2 regions of the Staphylococcus hyicus genome follow, and region 2 is predicted to be linked to the other one. Evidence: predicted binding sites of a transcription regulator. Region 2 holds the regulator's gene; the other holds the start of a gene.
The links. The regulator CtsR, encoded in region 2, represses protease genes until heat stress. The targets are predictions, from matches to a motif close to ATGGTCAATAAAGGTCAAACA.

Region 1: a site for CtsR is predicted at 2,318-2,338, ahead of clpB (ATP-dependent chaperone ClpB). Genes of this name have one in related genera too.

Annotation. Positions count from the first base shown of each region.
Region 1 covers NZ_CP008747.1:1,931,105-1,946,571, reverse strand. The annotation lists gene SHYC_RS09185 (CoA-disulfide reductase) at 1-882, opposite strand, end outside; gene SHYC_RS09180 (Cof-type HAD-IIB family hydrolase) at 895-1,719, opposite strand; gene SHYC_RS09175 (metal-sulfur cluster assembly factor) at 1,832-2,140, shown strand; gene clpB (ATP-dependent chaperone ClpB) at 2,374-4,983, shown strand; gene SHYC_RS09165 (YjzD family protein) at 5,218-5,418, opposite strand; gene SHYC_RS09160 (beta-ketoacyl-ACP synthase III) at 5,569-6,510, shown strand; gene fabF (beta-ketoacyl-ACP synthase II) at 6,527-7,771, shown strand; gene SHYC_RS09150 (DUF3899 domain-containing protein) at 8,214-8,594, opposite strand; gene opp3b (oligopeptide ABC transporter permease) at 8,844-9,770, shown strand; gene opp3C (oligopeptide ABC transporter permease) at 9,770-10,831, shown strand; gene SHYC_RS09135 (ABC transporter ATP-binding protein) at 10,846-11,919, shown strand; gene SHYC_RS09130 (ABC transporter ATP-binding protein) at 11,919-12,857, shown strand; partial or broken gene SHYC_RS09125 (peptide ABC transporter substrate-binding protein) at 12,875-14,547, shown strand; gene trpS (tryptophan--tRNA ligase) at 14,587-15,467, opposite strand, start outside.
Region 2 covers NZ_CP008747.1:2,262,070-2,277,536, reverse strand. The annotation lists rRNA gene SHYC_RS10815 (16S ribosomal RNA) at 1-312, shown strand, start outside; tRNA gene SHYC_RS10810 (tRNA-Ile) at 411-487, shown strand; rRNA gene SHYC_RS10805 (23S ribosomal RNA) at 781-3,707, shown strand; rRNA gene rrf (5S ribosomal RNA) at 3,860-3,974, shown strand; gene SHYC_RS10795 (FUSC family protein) at 4,111-6,036, shown strand; gene pdxR (MocR-like pyridoxine biosynthesis transcription factor PdxR) at 6,119-7,534, opposite strand; gene pdxS (pyridoxal 5'-phosphate synthase lyase subunit PdxS) at 7,644-8,531, shown strand; gene pdxT (pyridoxal 5'-phosphate synthase glutaminase subunit PdxT) at 8,533-9,093, shown strand; gene SHYC_RS10775 (NupC/NupG family nucleoside CNT transporter) at 9,298-10,503, opposite strand; gene SHYC_RS10770 (CtsR family transcriptional regulator) at 10,668-11,129, shown strand; gene SHYC_RS10765 (UvrB/UvrC motif-containing protein) at 11,141-11,662, shown strand; gene SHYC_RS10760 (protein arginine kinase) at 11,655-12,659, shown strand; gene SHYC_RS10755 (ATP-dependent Clp protease ATP-binding subunit) at 12,672-15,149, shown strand; gene radA (DNA repair protein RadA) at 15,352-15,467, shown strand, end outside.

The DNA.
Region 1 (15,467 bases), 330 kb from region 2:
CGGCACGTGTGCGTGAAGGTCAACGTGGCGATAATGGTGAGTAATAATATCACCCAATGCGTAAATGTCTGGATGATTTGTTTGAAAACGTGCATTCACAGGAATATATCCTTTTTCATCTAGCGTAATTCCTGAATGCTTTAAAAACTCAGAATTAGGTTTTACGCCAACACCAGTGATAATTAAATCGTAATTTTCTTTAATACCTGATTTAAAAGTCACCATCGTACCTTCTATGTTTTTGATTTCTTCATTTAAACGATATGGAATATGACGTGCCTTTAAAGCTTCAAAAATAACATGATTCATATCTTGATCCATATGTTTATTAATTGCTTCAGACCGGTGGATAAGCGTAGGATTTAGGCCACGATGGTACATATTTTCTAATACCTCTAAACTCACGTAACCACCACCCACAATAAGGACACGTTTAACGTCATGCTGGGTAATGTATGTTTCAATAGCATCTGTATCTTCCATATTCCGTAAAGTGAACAGATGTGGCGCTTCAAAGTTTAAGTGATGTGCGCGTGCGCCAGGGCTTAATATTAATGTATCAAAAGTGTCATTAAACGTAGTGCCTGTTTCATGATTTTTAACCGTGACACATTTCTTTTGGCTATCGACAGCGATGACTTCGTGCTTCACCAAAACATGAATATTTTTCTTCTCTTTAAATATTTGAGGTGTGATTGGAAGTAACGCCTCGCGTGTTTCAACTACATGACCAAGATAATAAGGCAAACCGCAATTCGCAAAACTCATATCTCTATCTTTTTCATAAACAGTAATGTGAGCATTTGGATCTAAACGACGGAGTTGACTTGCGGCAGTCGCACCACCTGCAACTGCGCCAACGACGATAACTTTTTGACTCATATGAAGACCTCCTTAGTTGTCTTTAGTGATATTTAATTGGAAATAATGATTTAAATAAATACCGATTCCATCTTCATTATTTGATGCAGTTGTTTCTTTAGCAACATGTTTAAGTTCAGGTATGGCATTTGCCATAGCTACACCATGTTTTGCATATTTAATCATTTCGATATCATTATCTTCGTCACCAAAAGCAATAATATGTTGACGCTCAATTTGAAGATAATCTTTAACGATATCTATACCAACGGCTTTACTAATACCACGTTTTACAATTTCAATCACTGGGAATGGTGCACCCCAACGTCGATGCTCAATATTTTCAGCATAAAAACGTGTTAATATCTTTTTAATGCGAGGAATTTGATGTTCGTCTGCTTCAATTAATAAACTTGTTGGATCTTCTTTTAAAAGTGTTCTTAAATCTCCTACTTGGATATTTGCATCCCCCATACTAAACCCTTCAAATAAATTTTCATCGTAACGATCAAGATAGACTTGATCCATGACCTCAGCAATCATATTTTGCACATTCATTGTTTTTAAAGTATCAATGATACATGTAGCAATGCCTTCATCTAAGCGTGCATGTTGTGTAGGGAACTGTGCGTCTTTAGGGTGGTGTACATAGGCACCATTAAAATTAACAACAGGTGTATCCATATTGAGTTCATCATAATATCGTTTACTTGCTCTATATGGGCGGCCTGTTGAAATCATAATCGCGTGACCTTGGGATTGTAATGTTTTAAGTACTTTAAATGTATAGGGGGTAATATTTTTATCATCATTTAGTAAAGTGCCATCTAAATCGAGGCAAATCAAATGTTGTTTCATAATTGTCTCCTTATGCGCTAGTTTCAATGTATGCTTATCATAGCATTTTATTGTCGTAATGTCTGAATTTTGATATATTGAGAGTAGTTATTAATTAGAAGAGGTGAATCTCATGGAAGAGGCTTTAAAAGATAATATTTTAGGCGCTTTAGAAAACGTTATTGACCCTGAACTCGGGATTGATATCGTGAACTTAGGCCTTGTTTATAAAGTGGACTTAAATGATGACGGCCTTTGTACTGTTGAGATGACTTTAACATCAATCGGATGTCCGATGGGACCACAAATTGTTGATCAAGTCAAAACAGCACTAGGTGAATTACCAGAAATTAAAGATACAGAAGTGAACATTGTGTGGAATCCACCGTGGACGAAGGATATGATGTCTCGTTATGCCAAAATTGCTTTAGGTGTGAGTTAAAATAGAATATATAATAATGAAAGAACTTCCTGAGATACGTAGGAGGTTCTTTTTCGTTAAATTTAACGTATGTTTGAAATTCATATGAAAGGTTAATAAGAATGACATAGGTGAATTAGTCAAAAAAAGTCAAACTAAATTGTTGCATTCAATAACGTATGAACGTATAATATAATTAAGGTCAAAGAAAGTCAAAGTCAATAGACCGAGTAAAGATAAAGGAGTGAGACATTTTGGATATCAATCAATTAACACATTCTATTCAAAATGCGCTTCAAAAAGCCATTGAATATGCTAAAGCTTATCAGTTAACAAATGTAGAAATAGAAGCCTTATTAAAGGTCATTTTAGAACAGCCCGAAAGTTTATATCAAAATATATTAGACCGAGCAAATATAGATACAGATGCTTTGAATAAAGCCTATACAGATCAATTATCTCGTTATCCTTCTGTTAAAGGGGATAACGTACAATACGGCCAATATCTAGGTTCGAAAACGAATGAAGTATTTAATAAAGCAGAAGAATATATGAAAGAATATGAAGATGAATTCATTTCAATGGAACACTTGTTAAGAGCAGCTATAGATATTGATGACATCACACGTCAATATGTGGGTAATAAACAAGAAGTCATTAATGAAATTATTAAGAAAGTTAGAGGAGGGAATCACGTGACAACTCAAAATCCTGAAGTAAACTATGAAGCATTAGCTAAATATGGACGCGATCTCGTTGAAGAAGTCAGAAAAGGAAACATGGATCCAGTCATTGGTCGTGATGAAGAAATTCGAAATACCATTCGTATTTTAAGCCGCAAAACGAAAAATAATCCTGTGCTGATTGGTGAACCTGGTGTAGGTAAAACAGCAATCGTTGAAGGGCTAGCACAACGTATTGTAAAACGAGACGTACCAGATTCTTTATTAGATAAAACAGTCTTTGAACTTGATTTAAGTGCATTGGTTGCAGGTGCGAAATATCGTGGTGAATTTGAAGAACGTTTAAAAGCGGTATTAAAAGAAGTAAAAGAATCCAATGGACGCATTTTATTATTTATAGATGAAATTCACATGTTAGTGGGGGCTGGTAAAACGGACGGCGCTATGGATGCTGGCAATATGTTAAAACCAATGCTTGCACGTGGTGAACTTCACTGTATTGGTGCAACGACGTTAAATGAATACCGTGAATACATTGAGAAAGATTCTGCATTAGAACGTCGTTTCCAAAAAGTTAATGTAAAAGAACCAAATATTGAAGATACGATTTCGATTTTACGTGGTTTAAAAGAACGTTATGAAGTACACCATGGCGTACGTATTCAAGATAGAGCTTTAGTTGCGGCTGCAGAACTTTCAGACCGTTACATTACGGATCGATTTTTACCAGATAAAGCGATCGACCTTGTCGACCAAGCTTCAGCAACAATCCGTACAGAAATGGGATCTAATCCTACTGAATTAGATCAAGTGAATCGTCGTGTCATGCAATTAGAAATTGAAGAAAATGCATTGAAGAAAGAATCAGATGAAGCAAGTCAAATGCGTCTTAAAGAATTGCAAGAAGAACTTGCAGAAGAAAAAGAAGTCCAAGCGCAACTACAATCACGAGTGGAAAGTGAAAAAGAGAAAATAGCAAAAGTTCAAGAAAAAAGAACAGAACTTGATGAAAGCCGTAAAGCATTAGAGGATGCGGAAAATAATTATGACTTGGAAAAAGCTGCAGAATTGCAACATGGTAAAATTCCTCAACTTGAAAAAGAATTGAAAGAATTAGAAGCTTCCTTCCAAGAATCACAAGGTGCAGACGGTGACCGTATCATTCGTGAAGTTGTAACGGATGAGGAAATTGGAGAAATTGTAAGTCAATGGACGGGTATCCCAGTTTCTAAACTTGTTGAAACAGAACGTGAAAAATTACTACACCTCTCTGATATTCTACATGAACGTGTTGTAGGTCAGGATAGCGCGGTAGATTTAGTTGCGGATGCTGTTGTACGTGCACGTGCGGGTATTAAAGACCCTGACCGACCTATTGGTTCATTTTTATTCTTAGGACCAACTGGGGTAGGGAAAACAGAACTTGCGAAATCCTTGGCGTCAACGTTATTTGACTCTGAACGTCATATGATTCGAATCGACATGAGTGAATATATGGAGAAACATGCGGTATCTCGTCTTATTGGTGCACCTCCAGGTTATGTCGGACATGACGAAGGTGGTCAATTAACTGAAGCGGTCAGACGCAACCCATATTCAGTTATTTTATTAGATGAAATTGAAAAAGCACATTCTGATGTCTTTAACGTATTACTTCAAATCTTAGATGACGGTCGTTTAACTGACTCTAAAGGTAGAAGTGTAGACTTTAAAAATACAATTATCATCATGACAAGTAATATTGGTTCTCAAATTTTACTTGACCGTGTGAAAGATACTGGAGAAATTACAGAAGATACGGAAAAAGCGGTGATGGATAGCTTGCATAGTTATTTTAAACCTGAAATTTTAAACCGTATGGATGACATCGTTTTATTCAAACCATTATCTGTGGATGATATGCAGATGATTGTTGATAAGGTATTGAGAAACCTAAATATGCGTCTAACTGATCAGCGTATCACATTAGAAATATCTGATGCTGCGAAAAAATGGATGGGTGAAACAGCGTATGAACCACAGTTTGGTGCACGTCCATTAAAACGATTTGTTCAACGCCATGTAGAGACACCATTGGCACGTATGATGATTAAAGAAAATCTCCCTGAAGGTACTAAAGTATATGGAGATGTTGAAAATGGGGAAATCACATTTAAAGTAACTCCACCAACAGACGCATAAAATGTCATTGATGTCATTTAAGTAAGTTGAAAGCAAGGGGTTAAATTAATTCGTTTTTTTATGGGTAATACGCTTTAACTCCTTTTAGTTTGTTTGAAGTGTCAATATGAGAATAGATATAAAAAACCTTCAAAATTCATCGTCATGAATTTTGAAGGTTTTTGTGTGTAGCGTGGCATTTCAATCATACAACTACACAAATTTACATTGAAATCATTAAAGAGATAGTAAATATTACTTTTGATTATCTTTAGCTGGATGGTATGTATCAGGTTTAATTGCAATATCGATTAATACGACGATGATTACCATCAATACAGCTAAAATAAGTGGTGCAATAAAGTTAATAGGTCCACCACCATTTAGACTATTAAGTACGAAATTAACCATCTCTAATAAGAGTACCGCCCAAAAAAATGTAAAGAAGTATTTCATTACGATATGCCTCCATTTATACTGATAGTTCCATTATAAGTGTCTGAGTTTATTTTGTATAGTCGTGATAGTGTTAGACTTGTCTTTTTTAATGTCATTATGGTAAATTAATACCTGGTATTAAAAATATATGAAGAAGGTGTTCAAACCATGAATGTAGGTATTAAAGGATTTGGGGCGTATGCACCAGAACGCGTTGTAGATAATGCACACTTTGAATCATACCTTGATACATCAGATGAATGGATTTCCCAAATGACTGGGATTAAAGAACGAAGATGGGCAAATGATGACGAGAAAACGTCAGATTTAGCATATGAAGCAAGTGTACGTGCTATTGAAGATGCGGGTATAGATAAAGAAGATATCGACATGGTTATAGTAGCAACATCTAGCGGTGATCATCGCTTTCCAACCGTTGCTAATATGTTACAACATCGATTAGGTTTAAATAAAGTAGCTTCTGTGGATCAACTCGCAGCTTGTACAGGTTTCATGTATGGTATTGTAACAGCAAGAGCATTTATATTATCAGGAGATTACAAAAATGTGCTTGTTGTAGGTGCGGATCGTTTATCTGGGATTACAGATTTAGATGATCGTTCTACAGCTATTTTATTTGGAGATGGTGCTGGAGCGGCTATTATTGGCGAAGTGTCTGCTAACCGTGGTATTCTAAGTTATGAACTAGGTTCTGACGGTGTTGGTGGGAAATACCTCTACCAAGATCAAGAAACAGATTATATTAGAATGAATGGACGAGAAGTGTTTAAATTTGCTGTACGTATTATGGGAGATTCCTCATTACGTGTAGTTGAAAAAGCCAATTTGACTCCGGATGATATTGATTTATTCGTGCCACATCAAGCGAATATTCGTATTATGGAATCGGCGCGTCAAAGGTTAAATATTCCGAAAGAAAAAATGAGTGTATCGGTCGATAAATATGGTAACACTTCAGCGGCATCCATTCCATTGAGTATTTCTGAAGAATTAAAAGCTGGTCGAATTAAAGACGATGATGTGCTCGTGTTAGTCGGTTTTGGCGGCGGACTAACTTGGGGCTCACTAGTAATTCGATGGGGAAAATAGTAGAGGAGGAACATAAATGACTAAAAAACAACGTGTCGTAGTTACTGGTTTAGGTGCATTATCGCCAATTGGAAATGACGTACCTACGATGTGGGACAATGCTTTAAAGGGTGTCAACGGTATTGATAAAATTACACGTATCGATACAGAACCTTATAATGTTCATATTGGTGGAGAATTAAAAGACTTTAATATAGAAGATCATATCACGAAAAAAGAGACTAGAAAGATGTCTCGTTTTACGCAATATGCTGTTGTTGCCGCTAGGGAAGCTTTAAAAGATTCAGGGTTAACGATTGATGAATCTAATGCAGACAGAGTTGGGGTTTGGATCGGTTCTGGTATTGGCGGAATGGAAACATTTGAAGAAGCCTATGATTTATTAAAGAAAAAAGGACCACGTCGTGTGAGCCCGTTTTTCGTGCCAATGCTTATCCCGGATATGGCGACTGGTCAAGTATCTATCGATTTAGGGGCTAAAGGTCCGAATGGTGCGACTGTCACAGCATGTGCGACCGCGACAAATTCTATCGGTGAAGCTTTTAAATTTATTGAACGTGGCGATGCAGATGCGATGATAGCAGGCGGTACAGAGGCACCGATTACGCATATGGCAATTGCAGGATTCAGTGCGAGTCGTGCTTTATCTACAAATGACGATATTGAAACAGCGTGTCGTCCATTCCAAGAAGGTCGCGATGGTTTTGTTATGGGTGAAGGCGCAGGTATTCTTATTTTAGAATCACTTGAATCTGCAAAAGCCCGCGGTGCTAAAATTTATGCTGAAATTGTTGGTTACGGTTCTACTGGTGATGCACATCATATTACTGCGCCAGGTCCTGATGGTGAAGGTGGTTCTCGTGCTATGGAAGCGGCCATAAAAGATGCAGGAATTGAACCTAGCGATATTCAATATTTGAATGCGCACGGTACAAGTACACCAGTAGGTGACTTGTTTGAAATTAAAGCCATTAAAAATACATTTGGTGAAGCAGCGAAACAACTAAAAATTAGTTCAACAAAGTCAATGACAGGTCATTTACTTGGTGCTACTGGTGGCGTTGAAGCAATTTTCTCAGTACTTTCTATTAGGGATAAAAAGATTGCCCCAACAATTCATGTAGAGAAAAATGATCCTGAAATTGATTTAGATATTACACCTAACAAAGCCGTTGATTGTGAAATTAACTATGCGATGAGTAATAGTTTAGGTTTTGGTGGTCATAACGCAGTATTAATATTTAAAAAATATGATGAATAATCATACTTTCATTTTAGTGGAAAAGGAGTGTTGCACACGACGTGCACACTCCTTTTTGTGTAGCCCATGTGCCAGGTGTATGCTCTGAAATATCGCAAACGACCATAACTCATTAGGTAACGATACGCTTTTAAATAGTAAAGATCATATGTATAAAATCCACTATGTTACAGATACATCGCGTGATGTATGAACATGACTAAATATACAGACTTGTGTGCCACGTGTATACAAAGTATACCTATGTTTTATGTCGTACTATTCTTATGACTATATAATAGTAGAAAAGCGTCACAACGAAAAACAAGTCAACAAACATGACTTTTTAAGAAATGGATGATTAGATAGTACATCATTCGATATTCACATGACGAAAAAAATAAAACACAGATGTTCTTTTAGTAAAGACATCTGTGTTTTGTGTATACAGAAAAATGTATGACTAATAGGTTGTAAATGCAAGTACAAAGGAAAGCAAAATATAGAATACATGTACATATAAGGCAGGCTTAATCCATGACTGTACAACATATTCTGATTTTTTAGGTTGTTTGGGATTAAAAAATGAATCGGATTCGTAACGATCTTTATCTTTTTTACGCATCATTTGATATTTAAAACGTCTAAAGCCATAGCTAGTGACATCTAAGATGCCTTCTTGAATGACTAAAAGTGTAAATAATAAAATCGCAAAAATAATAGAAAAAGTAAAAAATAAATTAATAAAGTGGGTCCATGTATGTAGACTAAACAACCAAGAGACGATGGTACATAATGGGGTCATGAGAATATAAACCCAAGATCGTTGAGGTAGATGTGACATAACTTCATTCCTTACGCATTGTTTTAGATTATTGTAACCTACCGCTCTATGAATTTGAAGCATTTTTAGTTCAACATAAATTATTTTTTTCTTGAAATAATATCTTGATATAAAGCTATTTCATGTAAAATGCTTTATCACTGTAAATTGAAATGATATTGATTAATTTGCACCCTTGTGATTATAATATTGTTAATATTTCTGAAAATTTTGAAGGGAATGTTAATTACACACAAGGGGGTATGTTTGATGCTTAGATATACGATTAAGCGATTGTTATACATGGTGATATCACTATTTATTATTATTTCAATCACATTTTTCCTTATGAAATTGATGCCCGGATCACCGTTTAACGACGAAAAGTTGAGTGAAGAGCAAAAAACAATGTTAAACGAAAAGTATGGGTTAAATGATCCATTACCAATTCAATATGGAAATTATATGGCTAATGTCGTCAAAGGTGATTTTGGTAATTCGTTCCAATATGACAACCAACCGGTTTGGGATTTAATTAAACCAAGACTTGTTCCATCATTTCAAATGGGACTCTTTTCAATGATTATTGGTGTCATATTAGGGTTGTTGCTCGGTGTCGTAGCAGCAACTCGGCAAAATACCTGGGTTGACTATCTTGCCACCTTTATTTCTGTTATTGCGATTTCGGTTCCATCATTCGTATTAGCTGTATTATTACAGTATGTATTTGCTGTACGATTACAATGGTTTCCAGTTGCAGGGTGGGAAGGTATTTCTACAGCGATATTACCGTCACTAGCCCTTTCAGCAGTTGTTGTGGCTACAGTTGCACGCTACATTCGTGCTGAAATGATTGAAGTGTTGAGTTCGGATTACATATTACTGGCTCGAGCAAAAGGGAACTCAACACAACGCGTGTTATTTGGTCATGCGCTACGCAATGCTTTGATACCCGTCATTACTATTTTAGTTCCAATGTTGGCAAGTATTTTAACAGGGACACTGACAATCGAGAACATCTTCGGTGTGCCTGGATTAGGGGACCAATTCGTACGTTCGATTACGACGAATGACTTTTCGGTGATTATGGCAATTACACTATTATTTAGTACATTATTCATCGTGTCTATTTTTATCGTCGACATTCTATATGGCCTAATCGATCCTAGAATTCGTTTACAAGGGGGTAAAAAGTAATGACGAAAGAAGAGCGAACTTTACCTAGAGATGACCATTCAGGTGCAACTGTAGCTCAAACGTCGGGGATTATGCATGAAGATTTTATACGTACAGGCGCACCTGACAGTAGCGAGCAAGATTTCCAAAGAGAAGGACGTACATTTTGGCAAGATGCATGGTCTCAATTAACACGTAATAAATTAGCAGTAGTGGGCATGATTGGACTCATCATCATATTAATATTGGCGATTGTAGGTCCGTTAATTAGTACTCATGACTATGCTGAGCAAGATGTTGAACGACGTAATTTACCACCAAAAATTGCTGTACTAGATCAAATCCCCTTTTTACCCTTTGACGGTGAAGGTGTAGATGGTAACGCATATGACAAAGCACATGTGAAACAAAATTTTTGGTTTGGTACTGATCAACTTGGACGTGATATTTGGACTAGAACGTGGCAAGGCGCACAAGTCTCATTATTTATTGGTTTAGTAGCAGCATTGTTAGACATATTTATTGGCGTAATATACGGTGCGATTTCTGGTTATTTTGGTGGTCGGATTGATGACTTTATGCAACGTGTTATCGAAATTATTTCATCTATTCCAACACTTATCGTTGTGATTTTATTCGTATTAATATTTGAACCATCAATTTGGACAATTATTTTGGCGATGGCAATTACAGGATGGATTGGGATGAGCCGTGTTGTACGTGGAGAATTTTTAAAATTAAAAAATCAGGAATTTGTTTTAGCTTCACGTACTTTAGGGACATCAAATTTAAAACTTATTTTTAAGCATATCTTACCTAATACGTTAGGCGCGATTATCGTAACGTCTATGTTTACAGTGCCAAACGCAATTTTCTTCGAGGCATTCTTAAGTTTTATTGGTATTGGTGTACCAGCACCTCAAACGTCATTAGGATCACTGGTGAATGAGGGACGTGCGATGTTATTAATTCATCCACACCAATTATTTATTCCGGCTTTCATATTAAGTTTATTAATTCTATTTTTCTATCTATTTAGTGACGGTTTACGAGATGCATTTGACCCTAAAATGCGAAAATAAAGGAGGTATGACCAATGTCAGAACGTGTAATTGAAGTAAATGACTTGCATGTCTCTTTTGATATCGAAGTTGGGGAAGTGCAAGCTGTACGCGGTGTAGATTTTTATTTAAACAAAGGGGAAACGTTAGCGATTGTAGGTGAGTCAGGTTCAGGTAAATCTGTAACGACAAAAGCCATTACGAAATTGTTCCAAGGAAAGTCAGGGCGTATTAAGCAAGGCAGTATTATGTTCAATGGCGAAGACTTAACCCAAAAGTCAGAAAAAGAACTAATGAAATTACGGGGGAAGGAAATCTCGATGATTTTCCAAGACCCAATGACGTCTTTAAATCCTACCATGAAAATAGGAAAACAGGTAATGGAACCTATTATGAAACATATTGGACTGAATAAGACGGATGCGAAAAAACGAGCCATCGAATTGTTAGAGCTAGTAGGTTTGAAACGTGTTAAAGAACGATTCAATGCGTATCCACATCAATTTTCTGGAGGACAACGTCAACGTATTGTCATTGCATTAGCACTTGCGTGTGAACCGAAGATTCTAATTGCGGATGAACCGACAACGGCTTTAGACGTAACAATGCAAGCACAAATTTTAGATTTAATGAAAGAGCTTCAACAAAAGATTGATACATCAATTATATTTATTACCCATGATTTAGGGGTCGTTGCAAATGTTGCTGATCGTGTTGCAGTCATGTACGGTGGCCAAATGATAGAAACGGGAGATGTGGATGAAATATTTTATGATCCGAAACATCCGTATACGTGGGGATTACTATCATCAATGCCTGATTTGGAAACAGAGGGCTCAACAGCGTTACGTGCAATTCCAGGCTCGCCACCGGATTTAGTTCATCCACCAAAAGGCGATGCATTTGCTGCTCGTAGTGAGTATGCGTTAGCTATAGATTTTAAAGAAGCACCACCATGGTACCGTGTGTCACCTACACATTATGTTCGTTCATGGTTGTTAGATGAACGTGCACCAAAAGTAGATCCACCAGAGTTAGTGAAGCGCAAACAACGTCCTATGCCAAATAATTTTGCGAAACCAGAACGTGTAGAAAGGGTGTCGTTTTAATGGTGGAAAAAGAGGTCTTAGTAGAAGTTAAACACTTAAAACAATATTTTAACCAAGGTAAACGAAATGAAGTGCGGGCAATTGATGATATTTCATTTGATATTTATAAAGGGGAAACGTTTGGACTTGTTGGTGAATCAGGATCAGGTAAATCTACAACAGGAAAAGCGATAATTAAATTAAATGATGTCACAGACGGTCAGGTGCTTTACGAAGGGGTTAACATACAAAGTATTAAAAAAAGAAAAGACTTACTTAAGTTTAATAAAAAAATCCAAATGATTTTCCAAGATCCCTATGCGTCGCTCAACCCAAGGCTCAAAGTCATGGATATTGTCGCAGAAGGTATAGATATTCATGGACTTGCAAAAGATAAAAAAGACAGAAAAAAGCGTGTATACGACTTACTTGAAACGGTAGGCTTACGTAAGAGTCATGCCAATCGATATCCGCACGAGTTCTCAGGAGGACAACGTCAACGAATCGGTATTGCGCGTGCCTTAGCTGTTGAACCAGAATTTATTATTGCAGACGAACCGATATCGGCATTGGATGTATCCATTCAAGCACAGGTTGTAAATTTAATGCAAAAGCTACAACGCGAACGCAATATTACATTTTTATTTATTGCGCATGATCTTTCCATGGTGAAATACATTTCAGATCGTATAGCGGTTATGCATTTGGGGAAAATCGTGGAACTTGGACCGGCAGATGAGATTTACAATCAACCACTACATCCCTATACAAAATCATTGCTCTCTGCAGTGCCACAACCAGACCCTGATAGCGAACGTTCGCGAAAACGATTTGCGTATGAAGGCGAAAAAAACCCGGATGTACCTAGAACATTAAAAGCATTTACACCCAATCATTACGTCCTTGCGACAGAAGAAGAGTTTCAAGAATTCACTCAAAATAACGGTTTACATGTATAAAACAAAGGAAGGGGGAAATGCAATTGAAAATCGCAAAACATAAAGTCAAACTACTCGTGGCAATCATGAGTTCAGTTATTGTATTATCTGCATGCGGTAATGCTGAAGGGATTTATGATGAAAAAGGGCAAGTGTTTCGAAAAGTGATTCCTCAAGATATGGCGTCATTAGACCCTGCTAAAGTAACGGATAATGTAAGTTTTGATAAATTTAGCCAAGTTTATGAAGGTTTATACACAGCAGGAAAAAATGATAAAGCTGAACCGGGCGTTGCACAAGGAGACCCTGAAATTACGAACGGGGGTAAAACTTGGACGGTTCACTTACGTAAAGATGCCAAATGGTCAAATGGAGATCCAGTCACTGCCCATGATTTTGAATATGGATGGAAACGTGTAGTTGACCCTAATACGGCTTCAGAATATGCGTACATTATGTATGATTTAAAAAATGCAGAAGCGATTAATATGGGAAAAAAGATGTGGATGAACTAGGGGTAAAAGCGATTGACGACCATACTCTCCGTTTTGAACTCACTAAACCGATTCCTTATTTTAAAGAAATGCTCGCATTTGCTACATATTTACCACAAAATGAAAAAGTTGTGAAAAAATATGGCGAACGTTATGGAACATCTGAAGATAAAAGTGTGTACAATGGTCCATTTAAAGTTAAAGACTGGGCTGTAGAAGATAAAATTATTTTAGTGAAAAATGATAAATATTGGGATAAAGACGTTGTGAAACTAGACAAAGTCAATTATAAGGTTCTAAAAGATGGTCAAGCTGGAGCGTCACTTTATGATACAGGTTCAGTAGATGATACGATAATTTCTGCAGAACAAGTGGATAAATATAAAGGGGATCCTGCATTGAAAAAACGTCTTCTTGCCTCAACATTCTACTTGAAATTAAATCAAGACGAAGTCCCAGAGTTTAAAAACAAAAATATGAGACTTGCTTTTTCGCAAGCCATCAATAAAAAAGATTATGTAGATTCTGTATTGAATAACGGTTCTAAAGAAGTGGATGGATTCACTGCTAAAGGAACTGCAGATGCACCTAATGGCAAAGATTTTACAGATCAAATTAAATCACCATTGAAATACGACCCTAAACAGGCTAAAGAGAATTACAATAAAGCTAAAAAAGAACTAGGTAAAGATAAATTCACTTTCACGTTGAACACAGAAGATACTCCAGCGTCTAAAATTTCAGCAGAGTTTATTAAATCTCAAGTTGAAACCACGTTACCAGGGGTTACTGTTAAAATCCAACAATTACCGTTTAAGCAACGTATTGCACGTGAACAAAGTGGAAATTATCAAATTTCACTTTCAGGTTGGGGACCAGATTACCCGGACTCAATGACGTTTCTTAATATTATGACAACAGGTAATTCGTCTAATAATACAGGTTGGAGTAATAAAGAATATGATAAAATGCTTGAAAAAGCGAATGGCGAATTATTGCAAAAACCTGAAGAACGAAATCAAACGCTTGTAGATGCAGAAGAGTTATTGCTTAATGAAGCACCGATTGCACCTGTATATCAAAAAGGGGAAGCGCATCTGACAAATCCACAAGTGAAAAACCTACGTTATCATAATATTGGTGGAGATACATCATTAAAGTACACATATATTGATAAATCTATCGATCGTGACACAGGTAAAAAGAAAGAAAAATAAAAAAACTGCACCCTTCATCTCAGAAAGGGGGCAGTTTTCTTATTTGCGTTTACGTCCAAGTCCCATTGCTTTTTCCATTTTCTTAAGTGTTTTAAAGGAAGTGCGATGTGCTTTTTCTCGGCCTTCATCTAATATGTCATCTAAGCGCTCTGATTGATAGAATTCATTATATTTTTCTTGGAAATGTGTTAAAAAGTCAGCGACGATGTCAGCAAGGTCACCTTTGAACTTACCATAACCTTCGTTCGCATAACGTGATTCTAACGTTTCTATTGATTCATTCGTTAGGCTTGAATATATTGTTAATAAGTTAGAAATACCAGGTTTATGTTCTTTATCGTATTTAACTTCACCATCTGAATCAGTAACAGCACTTTTAATTTTTTTAGCGGCAATATGAGGTTCGTCTAGTAAAGAGATAAAGTTTTTCTGGTTGTCATCACTTTTACTCATTTTTTTAGTTGGGTCTTGTAAGCTCATAATGCGACCACCGACTTTTGGCATTTTAATTTCAGGTTTAGTTAAAACATCGTTATAACGACTATTGAAACGGTCTACTAAGTTACGTGTTAATTCGATATGTTGTTTTTGATCATCACCAACAGGGACAATGTCTGTGTTATATAAAATAATGTCTGCCGCCATTAAAGGTGGATATGTTAATAAACCAGCTGGAATGCCGTCATTTTGTTTTTGTGCTTTATCTTTAAATTGTGTCATGCGCTCAAGTTCCCCAATAGAAGAAATGGTTGTAAGCATCCATCCGGCTTGTACATGCGCAGGGACTTCAGATTGGATGAAAAGTGTAATTTTGTCTGGATTAAGTCCAGCAGCTAAATAAATTGCTGCAAGTTGACGCGTTTGTTGACGTAATTTTAAACGGTCTTGTGGTACCGTTATTGCATGTTGATCTACAATAC
Region 2 (15,467 bases):
TGCTACAATGGACAATACAAAGGGCAGCAAAACCGCGAGGTCAAGCAAATCCCATAAAGTTGTTCTCAGTTCGGATTGTAGTCTGCAACTCGACTACATGAAGCTGGAATCGCTAGTAATCGTAGATCAGCATGCTACGGTGAATACGTTCCCGGGTCTTGTACACACCGCCCGTCACACCACGAGAGTTTGTAACACCCGAAGCCGGTGGAGTAACCATTTTGGAGCTAGCCGTCGAAGGTGGGACAAATGATTGGGGTGAAGTCGTAACAAGGTAGCCGTATCGGAAGGTGCGGCTGGATCACCTCCTTTCTAAGGATAATATACGGAATATCGTCTTAGGCGATACGGAATAACGGAGACATATTGTATTCAGTTTTGAATGCTCATTTATTGAGAATTCAAATTATGGGCCTATAGCTCAGCTGGTTAGAGCGCACGCCTGATAAGCGTGAGGTCGGTGGTTCGAGTCCACTTAGGCCCACCATTTATTTTGTACATTGAAAACTAGATAAGTAAGTATAGATTTTACCAAGCAAAACCGAGTGACAAGCGAAAAGCTTGAAACAAAAAATTATCGCTAGTCGTCGACAGACGACTCACAATAATTAATAACTGGTGGATGGTAAGTAGTGCATATGTTATAGATACGATAAACGTGAATTGAAAGCGTTTGTCAGTCTATGAATCACAAACAAGAGCGAAGGCGCTTACTTTTTTAAGTAACTGAGCGATTTGTGCCGTGATGAAGCAGAATGCGAACGCTTATCAACACGTTTAGATTAAGTTATTAAGGGCGCACGGTGGATGCCTTGGCACTAGAAGCCGATGAAGGACGTTACTAACGACGATATGCTTTGGGGAGCTGTAAGTAAGCTGTGATCCAGAGATTTCCGAATGGGGGAACCCAGCACGAGTTATGTCGTGTTATCCGCATGTGAATACATAGCATGTGAGAAGGTAGACCCGGAGAACTGAAACATCTTAGTACCCGGAGGAAGAGAAAGAAAAATCGATTCCCTGAGTAGCGGCGAGCGAAACGGGAAGAGCCCAAACCAACAAGCTTGCTTGTTGGGGTTGTAGGACACTCTGTACGGAGTTACAAAGGAATATGTTAGACGAATAACCTGGAAAGGTTAATCATAGAAGGTAATAATCCTGTAGTCGAAAACATATACCCTCCTGAGTGGATCCTGAGTACGGCGGAGCACGTGAAATTCCGTCGGAATCTGGGAGGACCATCTCCCAAGGCTAAATACTCTCTAGTGACCGATAGTGAACCAGTACCGTGAGGGAAAGGTGAAAAGTACCCCGGAAGGGGAGTGAAAGAGAACTTGAAACCGTGTGCTTACAAGTAGTCAGAGCCCGTTAATGGGTGATGGCGTGCCTTTTGTAGAATGAACCGGCGAGTTACGATCTGATGCAAGGTTAAGCAGAAAATGTGGAGCCGTAGCGAAAGCGAGTCTGAATAGGGCGAATGAGTATTTGGTCGTAGACCCGAAACCAGGTGATCTACCCTTGGTCAGGTTGAAGTTCAGGTAACACTGAATGGAGGACCGAACCGACTTACGTTGAAAAGTGAGCGGATGAACTGAGGGTAGCGGAGAAATTCCAATCGAACTTGGAGATAGCTGGTTCTCTCCGAAATAGCTTTAGGGCTAGCCTCAAGTGATGATTATTGGAGGTAGAGCACTGTTTGGACGAGGGGCCCCTCTCGGGTTACCGAATTCAGACAAACTCCGAATGCCAAATAATTTAACTTGGGAGTCAGAACATGGGTGATAAGGTCCGTGTTCGAAAGGGAAACAGCCCAGACCACCAGCTAAGGTCCCAAAATATATGTTAAGTGGAAAAGGATGTGGCGTTGCCCAGACAACTAGGATGTTGGCTTAGAAGCAGCCATCATTTAAAGAGTGCGTAATAGCTCACTAGTCGAGTGACACTGCGCCGAAAATGTACCGGGGCTAAACATATTACCGAAGCTGTGGATTGTCCTTTAGGACAATGGTAGGAGAGCGTTCTAAGGGCGTTGAAGCATGATCGCAAGGACATGTGGAGCGCTTAGAAGTGAGAATGCCGGTGTGAGTAGCGAAAGACGGGTGAGAATCCCGTCCACCGATTGACTAAGGTTTCCAGAGGAAGGCTCGTCCGCTCTGGGTTAGTCGGGTCCTAAGCTGAGGCCGACAGGCGTAGGCGATGGATAACAGGTTGATATTCCTGTACCACCATGATTCGTTTTAAGCGATGGGGGGACGCAGTAGGATAGGCGAAGCGTGCTGTTGGAGTGCACGTCTAAGCAGTAAGACTGAGTGTTAGGCAAATCCGGCACTCATTAAGGTCAAGCTGTGATGGGGAGAAGAAACATGTTTTCTTCGAGTCGTTGATTTCACACTGCCAAGAAAAGCCTCTAGCTAGAAGATTGGTGCCCGTACCGCAAACCGACACAGGTAGTCAAGATGAGAATTCTAAGGTGAGCGAGCGAACTCTCGTTAAGGAACTCGGCAAAATGACCCCGTAACTTCGGGAGAAGGGGTGCTCTTTGAGGTTCACGCTTCGAAGAGCCGCAGTGAATAGGCCCAAGCGACTGTTTATCAAAAACACAGGTCTCTGCTAAACCGTAAGGTGACGTATAGGGGCTGACGCCTGCCCGGTGCTGGAAGGTTAAGAGGAGTGGTTAGCATTAGCGAAGCTACGAATCGAAGCCCCAGTAAACGGCGGCCGTAACTATAACGGTCCTAAGGTAGCGAAATTCCTTGTCGGGTAAGTTCCGACCCGCACGAAAGGCGTAACGATTTGGGCACTGTCTCAACGAGAGACTCGGTGAAATCATAGTACCGGTGAAGATGCCGGTTACCCGCGACAGGACGGAAAGACCCCGTGGAGCTTTACTGTAGCCTGATATTGAAATTCGGTACAGTTTGTACAGGATAGGTAGGAGCCTTAGAAGCGTGAGCGCTAGCTTACGTGGAGGCATTGGTGGGATACTACCCTAATTGTATTGGATTTCTAACCCGCAACTCTTATCGAGTTGGGAGACAGTGTCAGGCGGGCAGTTTGACTGGGGCGGTCGCCTCCTAAAGAGTAACGGAGGCGCTCAAAGGTTCCCTCAGAATGGTTGGAAATCATTCATAGAGTGTAAAGGCATAAGGGAGCTTGACTGCGAGACCTACAAGTCGAGCAGGGTCGAAAGACGGACTTAGTGATCCGGTGGTTCCGCATGGAAGGGCCATCGCTCAACGGATAAAAGCTACCCCGGGGATAACAGGCTTATCTCCCCCAAGAGTTCACATCGACGGGGAGGTTTGGCACCTCGATGTCGGCTCATCGCATCCTGGGGCTGTAGTCGGTCCCAAGGGTTGGGCTGTTCGCCCATTAAAGCGGTACGCGAGCTGGGTTCAGAACGTCGTGAGACAGTTCGGTCCCTATCCGTCGTGGGCGTAGGAAATTTGAGAGGAGCTGTCCTTAGTACGAGAGGACCGGGATGGACATACCTCTGGTGTACCAGTTGTCGTGCCAACGGCATAGCTGGGTAGCTATGTATGGACGGGATAAGTGCTGAAAGCATCTAAGCATGAAGCCCCCCTCAAGATGAGATTTCCCAACTTCGGTTATAAGATCCCTCAAAGATGATGAGGTTAATAGGTTCGAGGTGGAAGCGTAGCGATACGTGGAGCTGACGAATACTAATCGATCGAAGACTTAATCAATTTAGTTCATAAGGTGATGCTTGTGAAACAATACTTACTATCTAGTTTTGAATGTATAATCATTCATTTTACGAAGTGACATGTTCGAATGCGAATGTTTGAGACATCTCGTATTTTACAAATGCGAACGTTTGACACGAAGTAAAACATTGTTTGGTGACAATAGCAAAGAGGCCACACCTGTTCCCATGCCGAACACAGAAGTTAAGCTCTTTAGCGCCGATGGTAGTCGGACTTACGTTCCGCGAGAGTAGGACGTTGCCAAGCAAACATCATTAAGTGATGCGATGAGCCGAATCGAGACCGAGAGGTCTCTTTTTTTTTTATCTAAAAATGATATTCTAATAGAAGATGACGTGTATAAATATCAAGAGAGTTTAGGTGAATAATATTGAAAGGGTATATGAAGCAACTCACATTTATTGATAAGAAAAAGATAGATATTCGAAAAGGATTACGTCAAGGAATGCTCATGTTCATTCCTTTACTATATGGGCTATTATTTAATGATTTTCCTTCAGCATTACTCATAACGATTGGGACACTCGCACATGTTTATGCGTTTGATTGGACATTTACCTCACGCATGCGTATCGTGTCATTGACGTCGTTTAGTTTTGTCATTGCGATGATGCTAGGTACTTTGACGTCTGGAAATTCCATTGTGTTTGCGATTTTTTTACTTGTCTTTTCGGTCATTCCGTATTATATTTTTACGACGCTTAATGTACCAGGACCGTCTTCTACTTTTTTTATCATTGCTTATAGTCTGTCTTTAGTCATGCCGCAACAGCCGGAAGATTTTTTATATCGCGGCGCCATGGTGGGGGTTGGGGGGTTACTATCACTCATCGTTATTGTAGTAGATTATTGGTTGAAACGTGATACTCATGAAGCGAATGCGATTAAAAATGAGTACCAACTATTACAAAAGTTGGTGCATCAGTTTAATGACCAAGCACAATTTAATGATTTAACGAAAGTCGCGGTTAAGACGTTTATAGCGACTTCCGAAACTTTAAACACGACAGGCTCATCATTACAAAAACGGTCTGTTGCTTATCAAAGAGCGGTGCTATTACATCAATGGGCAGAAGGGGTCTATTCAGAACTGCTGGAATTGAACGCAAAAGGTATTCGTCCGATGCCCTCAGTGATCAAAGATATGATAGACCATGTCAGCAATGCGGTTGTTCATCCAAATGAAAAACGTAAAATGTGGAAAAAACGTATTGAAATTGACGGGAAATTTGATGAGTTAGTGATGTTGATATTTAAAATAGATGAAACATTAGCTTCTACAGACATTAAAGTGAAAGAGAATATAGAAATTCGTTCGCCTCAGTATAAACATCGTCTTCTCAATCATCTCACACCTGAATCAGCGGCTTTTGTGGCGACAATGAAATATTCATTAATTATGGGTGTATCTATCTTAGTCGCGCTTGTATTTAATCTTGAACGTGCGTATTGGGTGCCTTTAAGTGCACATACAGTGCTTATCGGTGTTACCAATGTTGCGAGTCTACAGCGAGCGTTGGCTCGTTGGCTTGGTACAATGGTCGGTGTGATACTAACGGCCGGTTTTCTAAGTTTAGAGCCGCATATTGGTGTGGTGATTGTGTTACTTGCCTTAAGTGGAGCTATGACTGAGGCCTTGGTAGGTGCAAATTATGCACTTGCGATGATTACTATTACATCCCAAGTTTTATTGCTTAGTGGGCTGGCGCAAGGGGTGTTTACGCCGATGATCGCGATACCTCGGTTTTTAGATACAACGGTAGGAATTCTTATAGCTGTCATAGGGGTACTCCTTATTGGACGTCATATTGCTTCGAGACACTTACCTGAGATTATGGCGGAAGTGGCACGTGTGGAAGCACAGATTTTTCATTATGTGTTTTCAAATCAACAATATCCCAAAACATATAAAGCATACAATCCACGTAAAGATAAGATGCGTATGAAACTAAAAGTAGAGAATATGGAAATGATGTATAATCGGGCTTACGGTGAAATATCGTCTAATCATAAACGAACCCAATATTATTATCCAGCCATATTTTTACTGCAACAAATTCATTTTAAGCTCACGCAAATTTTACATGATGATCGTGGCGTTTATTTGGATGACCGTGCATTAGGTGATTATTTGGTCGTCTTTGAAAACATTGCGAAATTATTTGAGTGTGGCAAATATCATAGTAACATCATTGATTTACCTGAACTGAAACATTATGTGCAATTGCGTCACTTTTTAATGCAACTTCAAGAAATTGAACTATATGATTATCAAAATGAAAGAAATCCGCATTTATTAAAAGATTAAAAACGACTAAAACTATGTGGCTACATAAAATACAAAAACCGTTTAACCCCTGCAGTCAAGGGGCTGAACGGTTTTTGTATTTTTAATTAGAAGTATCTTCTATTTCTAGACTCTTCAGTAACTGTGTAGCATGTGCTTCAACGTCTTCCATCGGGATGCCTCCAAAACCTAATACAAATTGTGGTGTTGCTGATTTTGAATGGTAACAATAGGCGGATAAAGGTTTTAATGCAATACTATGGCGATGAAACTGATCGATACATTTGGCTTCAGTCCAGCCATTTTTAATTGTAATCACAAAATGCATACCTGTCATGTCTCCGGAAATACTGATAACTTCTGGGTATTGGCGTAAAATTGAGATTAATTTATCTCGTTTTTGACGATATATTTTTCGCATTCTGTTAAGGTGACGTTCGAAATGATGGGACGCCATAAATTGACTGACCATATATTGTGTATGTCTTGGTACACTCCCGCCTTCAATATTAAGTGTTTGCTGATATTTTTTTTGAAGTGCCTCAGGTAAGACAGCATAGGCGATACGAATAGATGGTGCGATAGATTTCGAAAACGTACTGACATAAATGACGCTTCCTGATTGGTCTAAACTTTGTAGTGCAGGAATGGGTTTACCTTCGAAACGAAACTCTGAGTCATAGTCATCCTCAATAATAAAACGGGATGGTTTGTCTTGTGCCCATTTCAACAAGGCAATCCGTCGTTTGAGCGTCATTGTTACACCTGTAGGAAATTGATGACTTGGTGTAATATAAACCACATCTTTTTCGCCAAAATGTCCTTCAACACGTAATCCATCATGATGTACATTAAGAAAAGAATAATGAATGTGTTTGCGTTTTAACAATTGATGGACTTGAGGGTATAAAGGGTCTTCTAAAAGATAATGACTTTTAGGTGATAATAAATCTGTTATGATTGATAATATTTGATCGGTCGAAGATGCGACAATCACTTGTTCTGGAGTGGCTTGTACACCACGACTGTGAAAAAGATAATGGCTGATTTCTTTACGTAATGCATAATCTCCTTGTTTATGTCCTGTTTCAACGAGATGGTGTTGTAAATCTTCAAATGCTTCTTTAGCAAATTTTCTTAAAATATCAAAAGGAAAGTGTGCTTGATCAATTGCACCTAATTGAAAGCGAAATTGGTGAGTCATGTCATCCTGATTAGGTGCTTGAACTGAGACCTGTGCTTGTGAAGGCCTTGCGATAAATGGTAAAGATTCAATATCACTCACATAATATCCAGATTTCGGTCTACTTACAATAAACCCTTCATCTATTAATTGTAAATAGGCATGTTCGATTGTAGTTTGACTCACTGACAAATACTGACTTAAGTGTCGTTTTGAAGGAAGTTTTTCGCCTTCACGTAGTGTGCCTGCGATAATGCTTTCTTTAATATTGTCATAGAGTTGCACATAAATGGGTTGATCAAGGGCTTTATCGATATGAAACATCAGCATTTCCATTGCTATCACTCCAAACTGACCACTTTAATTTGTTTATTTCTGACTCTTTTATAGGTTCAGTTTATAGTATAAGCTACTTTTGTATATTCGAAAAGGGGGCACTATTCATATGTCTAAACAAATAGGTTCAGATCGCGTTAAACGCGGTATGGCAGAAATGCAAAAAGGTGGCGTAATCATGGATGTGGTTAACGCTGAACAAGCTAAAATTGCGGAAGAAGCCGGTGCTGTTGCAGTTATGGCTCTTGAGCGTGTACCATCTGACATTAGAGCAGCAGGTGGTGTTGCACGTGCATGTAATCCAAAAATTGTAGAAGAAGTGATGAATGCAGTATCGATTCCAGTCATGGCAAAATGTCGTATCGGTCATATAACAGAAGCACGTGTGTTAGAAGCGATGGGCGTAGATTATATCGATGAGTCTGAAGTATTAACACCAGCGGATGAAGTATTCCACCTTAAGAAAAGTGATTATACTGTTCCATTCGTATGTGGATGTCGCAATTTAGGTGAAGCGGCACGCCGTATTGGTGAAGGTGCGGCGATGTTACGTACGAAAGGTGAACCAGGTACAGGAAACATTGTTGAAGCAGTTCGGCATATGCGTCAAGTGAATCAAGAAGTGAACCGCATTACTGTAATGAGCGATGATGAGTTAATGACAGAAGCGAAAAACTTAGGTGCGCCATATGATATTTTAAAAATCATCAAATCAACAGGACGCCTCCCAGTTGTTAACTTTGCGGCAGGTGGTGTGGCGACACCTCAAGATGCGGCACTAATGATGGAATTAGGGGCCGATGGTGTCTTTGTAGGTTCTGGTATATTCAAATCCGAAGATCCTGAAACGTTTGCTAAAGCGATTGTGCAAGCGACAACACATTACCAGGATTATGAATTAATTGGTAAGTTAGCGAAAGATCTTGGTACAGCGATGAAAGGATTGGATATTAATTCGCTTTCATTAGAAGAACGTATGCAAGAGCGTGGTTGGTAAGATGAAAATTGGTGTACTCGCTTTACAAGGTGCAGTTCGTGAACATATTCGTCATATTGAAGACAGTGGTCATGAAGGTATTTATGTAAAAAAAGTAGAACAACTGAATGAGATTGATGGATTAATTATTCCAGGTGGCGAATCTACAACGTTACGACGTTTAATGACGTTATATGGTTTTAAAGAAGCACTTCAGCAATCGGATTTGCCAATGTTTGGTACATGTGCAGGGCTAATCGTCCTTGCGAAAGATATCGTAGGGGAAGAAGGGTACCTTCAAAAACTCGATATTACCGTCGAACGTAATTCGTTTGGCCGCCAAGTAGATAGTTTCGAAGCGGACTTAACAATTAAAGGTATAGAAAAGCCTGTGGAAGGTGTATTTATTCGCGCGCCTCATATTCAATCTGTTGAAAATTCAGTAGAGGTGCTTGGTGTCATCGATAATAAAATCATAGCGGTACGTCAAGGAAAGTATTTAGGGGTGTCTTTTCATCCTGAGCTGACTGACGATTATAGTATGATGCATTATTTCATTAATGACATCGTTGCAAAAGCTTAAATTCATTGGTTTATCAAATATAAACATGCAAAGGCGCATCATCTCTTTATGATATTTTTATCATAGAGATGATTGCGCTTTTTAATATATAAAGAAAAACAGGACTGACAAAATGTAAAATACAATATACCAGTCCTGTTTACGCTATAAAGTCATCTATTCGTACTACCGCTCAAATATTGAAAGATGTTAAACCATTTAGATTTAAATAAAGAATCCTGCAATTGTAGCTGAAATAAATGAAACAAGTGTTGCACCAAATAACAATTTAAGACCGAAGCGGGCAACTACGTCACCTTTTTCGTCATTTAATGACTTGATGGCACCTGAAATGATACCGATAGAACTAAAGTTAGCGAATGATACTAAGAATACAGAAACGATGCCGAGTGCACGTTCTGATAATCCACTAGCTTTACCAAGTTCTGTCATTGCTACGAATTCATTTGATAATAACTTTGTTGCCATAATTGATCCAGCATCCACTGCATCGCTCCATGGAATACCTGTTAAGAAGGCAAGCGGTGCGAAGATGAACCCAATTAATGTTTGGAAGTTCCAACTTAATGTACCACCAGAAACGAAGTGGATAATACCACCAATTGTACTGTTTAAGAAAGTGATTAAAGCAATATAACCGATTAACATTGCACCAACAATCACTGCAACTTTGAAACCATCTAAAATATATTCTCCCAACATTTCAAAGAATGATTGTTGCTTTTTCTCTTCGTCTATTAATAATTTGTCGTCTTTTTCATTTACTTTGTAAGGGTTTACAATTGAGGCTACAATAAAACCGCCAAATAAGTTTAAAACGACTGCTGTAACGACATACTCAGGTTTTACCATCGTGAAATAAGCCCCGATAATCGATGCCGATACTGTTGACATCGCTGATGCTGTTAATGTGTATAAACGATGTTTCGGAATGTAAGGAAGTTGTTTTTTAAGTGAAATAAATACTTCTGATTGACCTAAAATTGCTGATGCAACAGCATTGTATGACTCTAGACGCCCCATACCATTTACTTTTGAAATTAAAAATCCTAAAACATTAATAATGACTGGTAAAATCTTTAAGTATTGCATAATACCAATTAATGCTGAAATAAATACGATAGGAAGTAAAACGTTTAAGAAAAATGACATTGCGCCGTCGTTAGCCAAACCACCGAATACGAAGTTCACACCTTCTGCAGCTTGTTTCAACAAGTACGCAAAACCATTTGCGATGCCTCCCACAATGGTAATACCAATGGTAGTCTTTAATAAAATAAAGGCTAATATCATTTGGATGACCAACATTAAACCAATGTAATGCCAACGAACATTTTTCTTGTCAGAACTTGCAATCCAAGCTAACCCCAAAAACACAAGAATTCCGACTATCCCAATTAAAATGTGCATGAAATAAACACCTCTGTCTAATTTATAAATATTTACTAAGACTATCATACACCAAATATGTAAGCAGTAACATAACAATTTTATGTCACTTATAATCAAATTGGTTGAAAAAGGTCAAACCAACTTTTATAATATAGTCAAAGATGGTCAAAAGAGGTGATACCATGCATAATATGTCTGACATCATAGAGCAATACATTAAGCAATTATTTGAAGAAACGAAAGATGATGTCGTGGAAATTCAGCGCGCCAATATCGCACAACGATTTGACTGCGTACCATCTCAGCTGAATTATGTTATTAAAACACGCTTTACAAATGAACACGGCTATGAAATTGAAAGTAAACGTGGCGGTGGAGGTTATATTCGAATCACTAAAATTGAAACGAAAGATCATGCCTCATATATTAAACGTTTAATGGACTTAATCGGTCCGTCTATATCTCAACAACAAGCCTACTATATTATAGATGGGTTATTAGATAATCAACTGATTACAGAACGTGAAGCAAAATTAATTGCTGCAATTGTCGATAGAGAAACATTGACGATGGATGTTGCATCAAGAGATATCATTCGTGCTAATATTTTAAAACGATTACTTCCGGTTATTAATTATTACTAGAAGGTGATGCTATGACACAATATGAACTGAAGTTAACGCAAAACAATCAGCGTAAACCCAATAAAGAAATGTTGAAACATGACGAGATTCATAATCAATCTGATGATCAATGGCACCAAGGCGAAGATGTAGAAGGGACATTTGTTGTTCAACAAATTTTACAACATCTTGCGGCAAAATACGGGATTAACGTGGATCAACTTGTATATCGTGAGGAAAAACGATGTCCGACATGTCAAATGTCGCTCAAAGATATCGCACATGTAGGTAAATTTGGATGTCATGATTGTTATACTACTTTTAAAGAAGATGTCTATGATATTGTTCGACGAGTACAAGGTGGACATACAACACATTCAGGAAAATATCCGTTATCTTCACACCGTAAACGCGCACTAAAACAACAAATCGAATCGAAACGTGACACGCTACAACAATTAGTCGATGCGCAAGAGTTCGAACAAGCCGCAGTAGTTCGCGATGAAATTAAAGCGCTTGAAGCGAAACAAAGTGAGGTGGCCAATGATGAGTAATCATCTTGAACATCATATGAGTGGTTGGCTTCAAGAATCGAATACCTCACCCGTTGTCATGTCGTCTCGTATTCGTTTAGCGCGCAACCTCGAAAACTACGTGCATCCGCTCATGTTTCCTTCTGAAGACGAAGGACATCGCGTCATCAACGAAGTGCAAGATGCATTATCCAATCTTAAAGTTGTACGTCTTGACGAATTAGATCAACAAAGTAAATACAAGTTAGTGGCCAAACATTTGATTAGTCCTGAGTTAACGAAACAACCGGCATCAGCGGTATTGCTCAATGAAGATGAATCAATCAGCGTGATGGTGAATGAGGAAGATCATATTCGCATTCAAGTGATGGGTAAAGATTTGTCACTAACTGATTTATATGACAAAGCCTCTGCTATTGATGACGAACTTGACGCAGCAACCGCGATTAGCTATGACGATGACTTAGGCTATTTAACAACATGTCCTACGAATGTAGGGACTGGAATGAGAGCAAGCGTCATGCTTCATCTACCAGGATTATCCATAATGAAACGTATGTCACGTATTGCACAGTCCATCAACCGATTTGGATTTACTATTCGAGGCATTTATGGTGAAGGGTCACAAGTGTATGGTCATGTGTATCAAGTGTCCAATCAATTGACCCTAGGAAAAAGTGAACAAGAGATTATTGAAGCTTTAACAGAACTTGTACAACAAATTATTAGTGAAGAATTAGAATTTAGAACACGTTTACACACACATAAAGAAATCGAAACACTCGACCGTATTTATCGCTCATTAGGCATTTTAAAATACAGTCAGTTAATTTCAGTTGAAGAAGCATCTTACCGTCTGAGTGATATAAAACTGGGCGTGGATTTAGGTATATTAGATATGAAAGATTTTCAATTTGATGAATTAATGATTGCCATCCAATCCCCATTTTTAATCGATAATGATGAAACGCTATCAATAGAAGCTAAAAGAGCAAAAATATTACGAACACATATATAAGGAGGTTCGATTATGTTATTTGGAAGACTTACAGAACGTGCGCAACGTGTATTAGCACATGCGCAAGAGGAAGCAATTCGACTGAACCATTCAAATATTGGGACAGAGCATTTATTACTTGGATTAATGAAAGAACCAGAAGGCATTGCGGCAAAAGTTTTAGAAAGTTTTGATATTACTGAGGAAAAAGTAGTCGCTGAAGTTGAAAAATTGATTGGCCATGGACAGGACCACATGGGAACGTTACACTACACGCCTAGAGCCAAAAAAGTTATTGAACTTTCTATGGATGAAGCCCGTAAATTACAACACAATTTTGTAGGAACAGAACATATATTACTTGGGTTAATCCGTGAAAATGAAGGGGTAGCGGCACGTGTATTTGCGAATTTAGATTTGAATATAACGAAAGCACGTGCACAAGTTGTGAAAGCATTAGGTAACCCAGAAATGTCTAACAAAAATGCCCAAGCGACGAAGTCTAACAACACACCTACATTAGATGGCCTTGCTCGTGATTTAACAGTTATCGCCAAAGATGGCACGTTGGACCCTGTTGTAGGACGTACGAAAGAAATTACGCGTGTGATCGAAGTATTAAGTCGTCGTACGAAAAACAACCCAGTACTTATTGGTGAACCTGGTGTGGGTAAAACGGCGATTGCAGAAGGACTTGCACAAGCCATTGTTAATAACGAAGTGCCTGAAACGTTAAAAGATAAACGCGTCATGTCATTAGATATGGGAACAGTAGTTGCAGGAACAAAATACCGTGGCGAATTTGAAGAGCGGTTGAAAAAAGTCATGGAAGAAATTCATCAAGCAGGCAATGTCATTTTATTTATTGATGAATTGCACACATTAATTGGTGCTGGTGGGGCAGAAGGTGCGATTGATGCCTCTAACATTTTAAAACCTGCACTTGCGCGTGGTGAATTACAATGTATAGGTGCAACGACGTTAGATGAATATCGTAAACATATTGAAAAAGACGCAGCTTTAGAACGTCGTTTTCAACCGGTTCAAGTTGACGAACCAAGTGTTGAAGACACAATTAAAATTTTAAAAGGGTTACGAGACCGCTATGAAGCGCATCATCGTATTAATATTTCAGATGAGGCGATTGAAGCTGCTGCAAAATTAAGTAATCGTTACGTACAAGATCGTTTCTTGCCCGATAAAGCGATTGACTTAATCGATGAGGCTAGTTCTAAAGTACGTTTACGTCACCATACAACACCTACAAACTTGAAAGAAATTGAGCAACAAATTGAACAAGTGAAGAAAGAAAAAGATGCAGCGGTTCATGCACAAGAATTTGAAAATGCGGCGAATTTGCGTGATAAACAAACGAAATTAGAAACGCAATATGAAGAAGCGAAAAATGAATGGAAAAATAACCAAGGCGGACAGCATACAACGTTAAGTGCAGAAGATATTTCTGAAGTAATTGCGGGTTGGACAGGCATACCGTTAACACGCTTAAATGAAACGGAATCTGAGCGTTTACTCCACCTCGAAGACACATTACACGAACGCGTGATTGGACAAAAGGATGCCGTTACAGCAATTTCTAAAGCGGTGCGTCGCGCGCGTGCGGGTCTCAAGGATCCAAAGCGTCCAATCGGTAGCTTTATTTTCTTAGGACCTACTGGTGTCGGTAAAACAGAGCTTGCTCGTGCATTAGCTGAAACAATGTTTGGTGAAGAAGATGCGATGATTCGTGTTGATATGAGCGAGTTCATGGAAAAACACGCGGTGAGTCGATTGGTCGGCGCACCTCCAGGATATGTTGGGCATGATGATGGTGGACAGCTGACTGAAAAAGTACGTCGTAAACCGTATTCAGTTATCTTATTTGATGAAATTGAAAAAGCACATCCAGATGTCTTTAACATTTTGTTACAAGTTTTAGATGATGGACATCTTACAGATACAAAAGGACGTCGTGTCGATTTTAGAAATACAGTCATCATTATGACATCAAATGTTGGTGCACAAGAACTTCAAGATCAACGTTTTGCTGGATTCGGTGGTCAAGGTGGCGGTGAAGATTACGAAACTATTCGTAAAACAATGATGAAAGAACTAAAAAATGCGTTCCGTCCCGAATTTTTAAACCGTGTCGATGATACGATTGTCTTCCACAAATTGAGTCAAGAAGAATTGAAAGAAATCGTTACAATGATGGTGAATAAATTAACATCACGTCTATCAGAACAAAATATTAATATTAATGTTACTGAAGCGGCTAAAGATCAAATTGCGACAGAGGGTTATGATCCTGAATATGGAGCACGACCACTTATTCGTGCGATTCAAAAAACAGTTGAAGATAACTTAAGTGAATTGATTTTAGAAGGTAAAGAATTAGATGGTAAAGATGTGACAGTTGATTATGATGGAAAAGCGTTCCAATATGACATTCAAGAACGTGACACACACGTCAATGACACAATACAAGAAGATAAAGACGAAGCAAAGTCATAAATGCATTTCGTGATTGAGGCTCGGACATGAGACATCATGTCTTAGCCTCTATTTTGTTATACGGGCAACCATCTCTAAGGTGTCATAATGAGGTTGATCCACATAGCCTGTTTTGGTTGCTCGATTTTTATATTCTTCATTTGTCAGATTGAGGGTACAAGTATAAAATAGATTTGTTATAGCTAAATAAGGAGGCGACGACGTGGCCAAAAAAAAGATTACATTTGAGTGTACTGCATGTGGATATCAGTCTCCAAAATGGATGGGGAAATGTCCAAATTGCGGTGCATGGAATTCAATGGAGGAATCATTAGAACA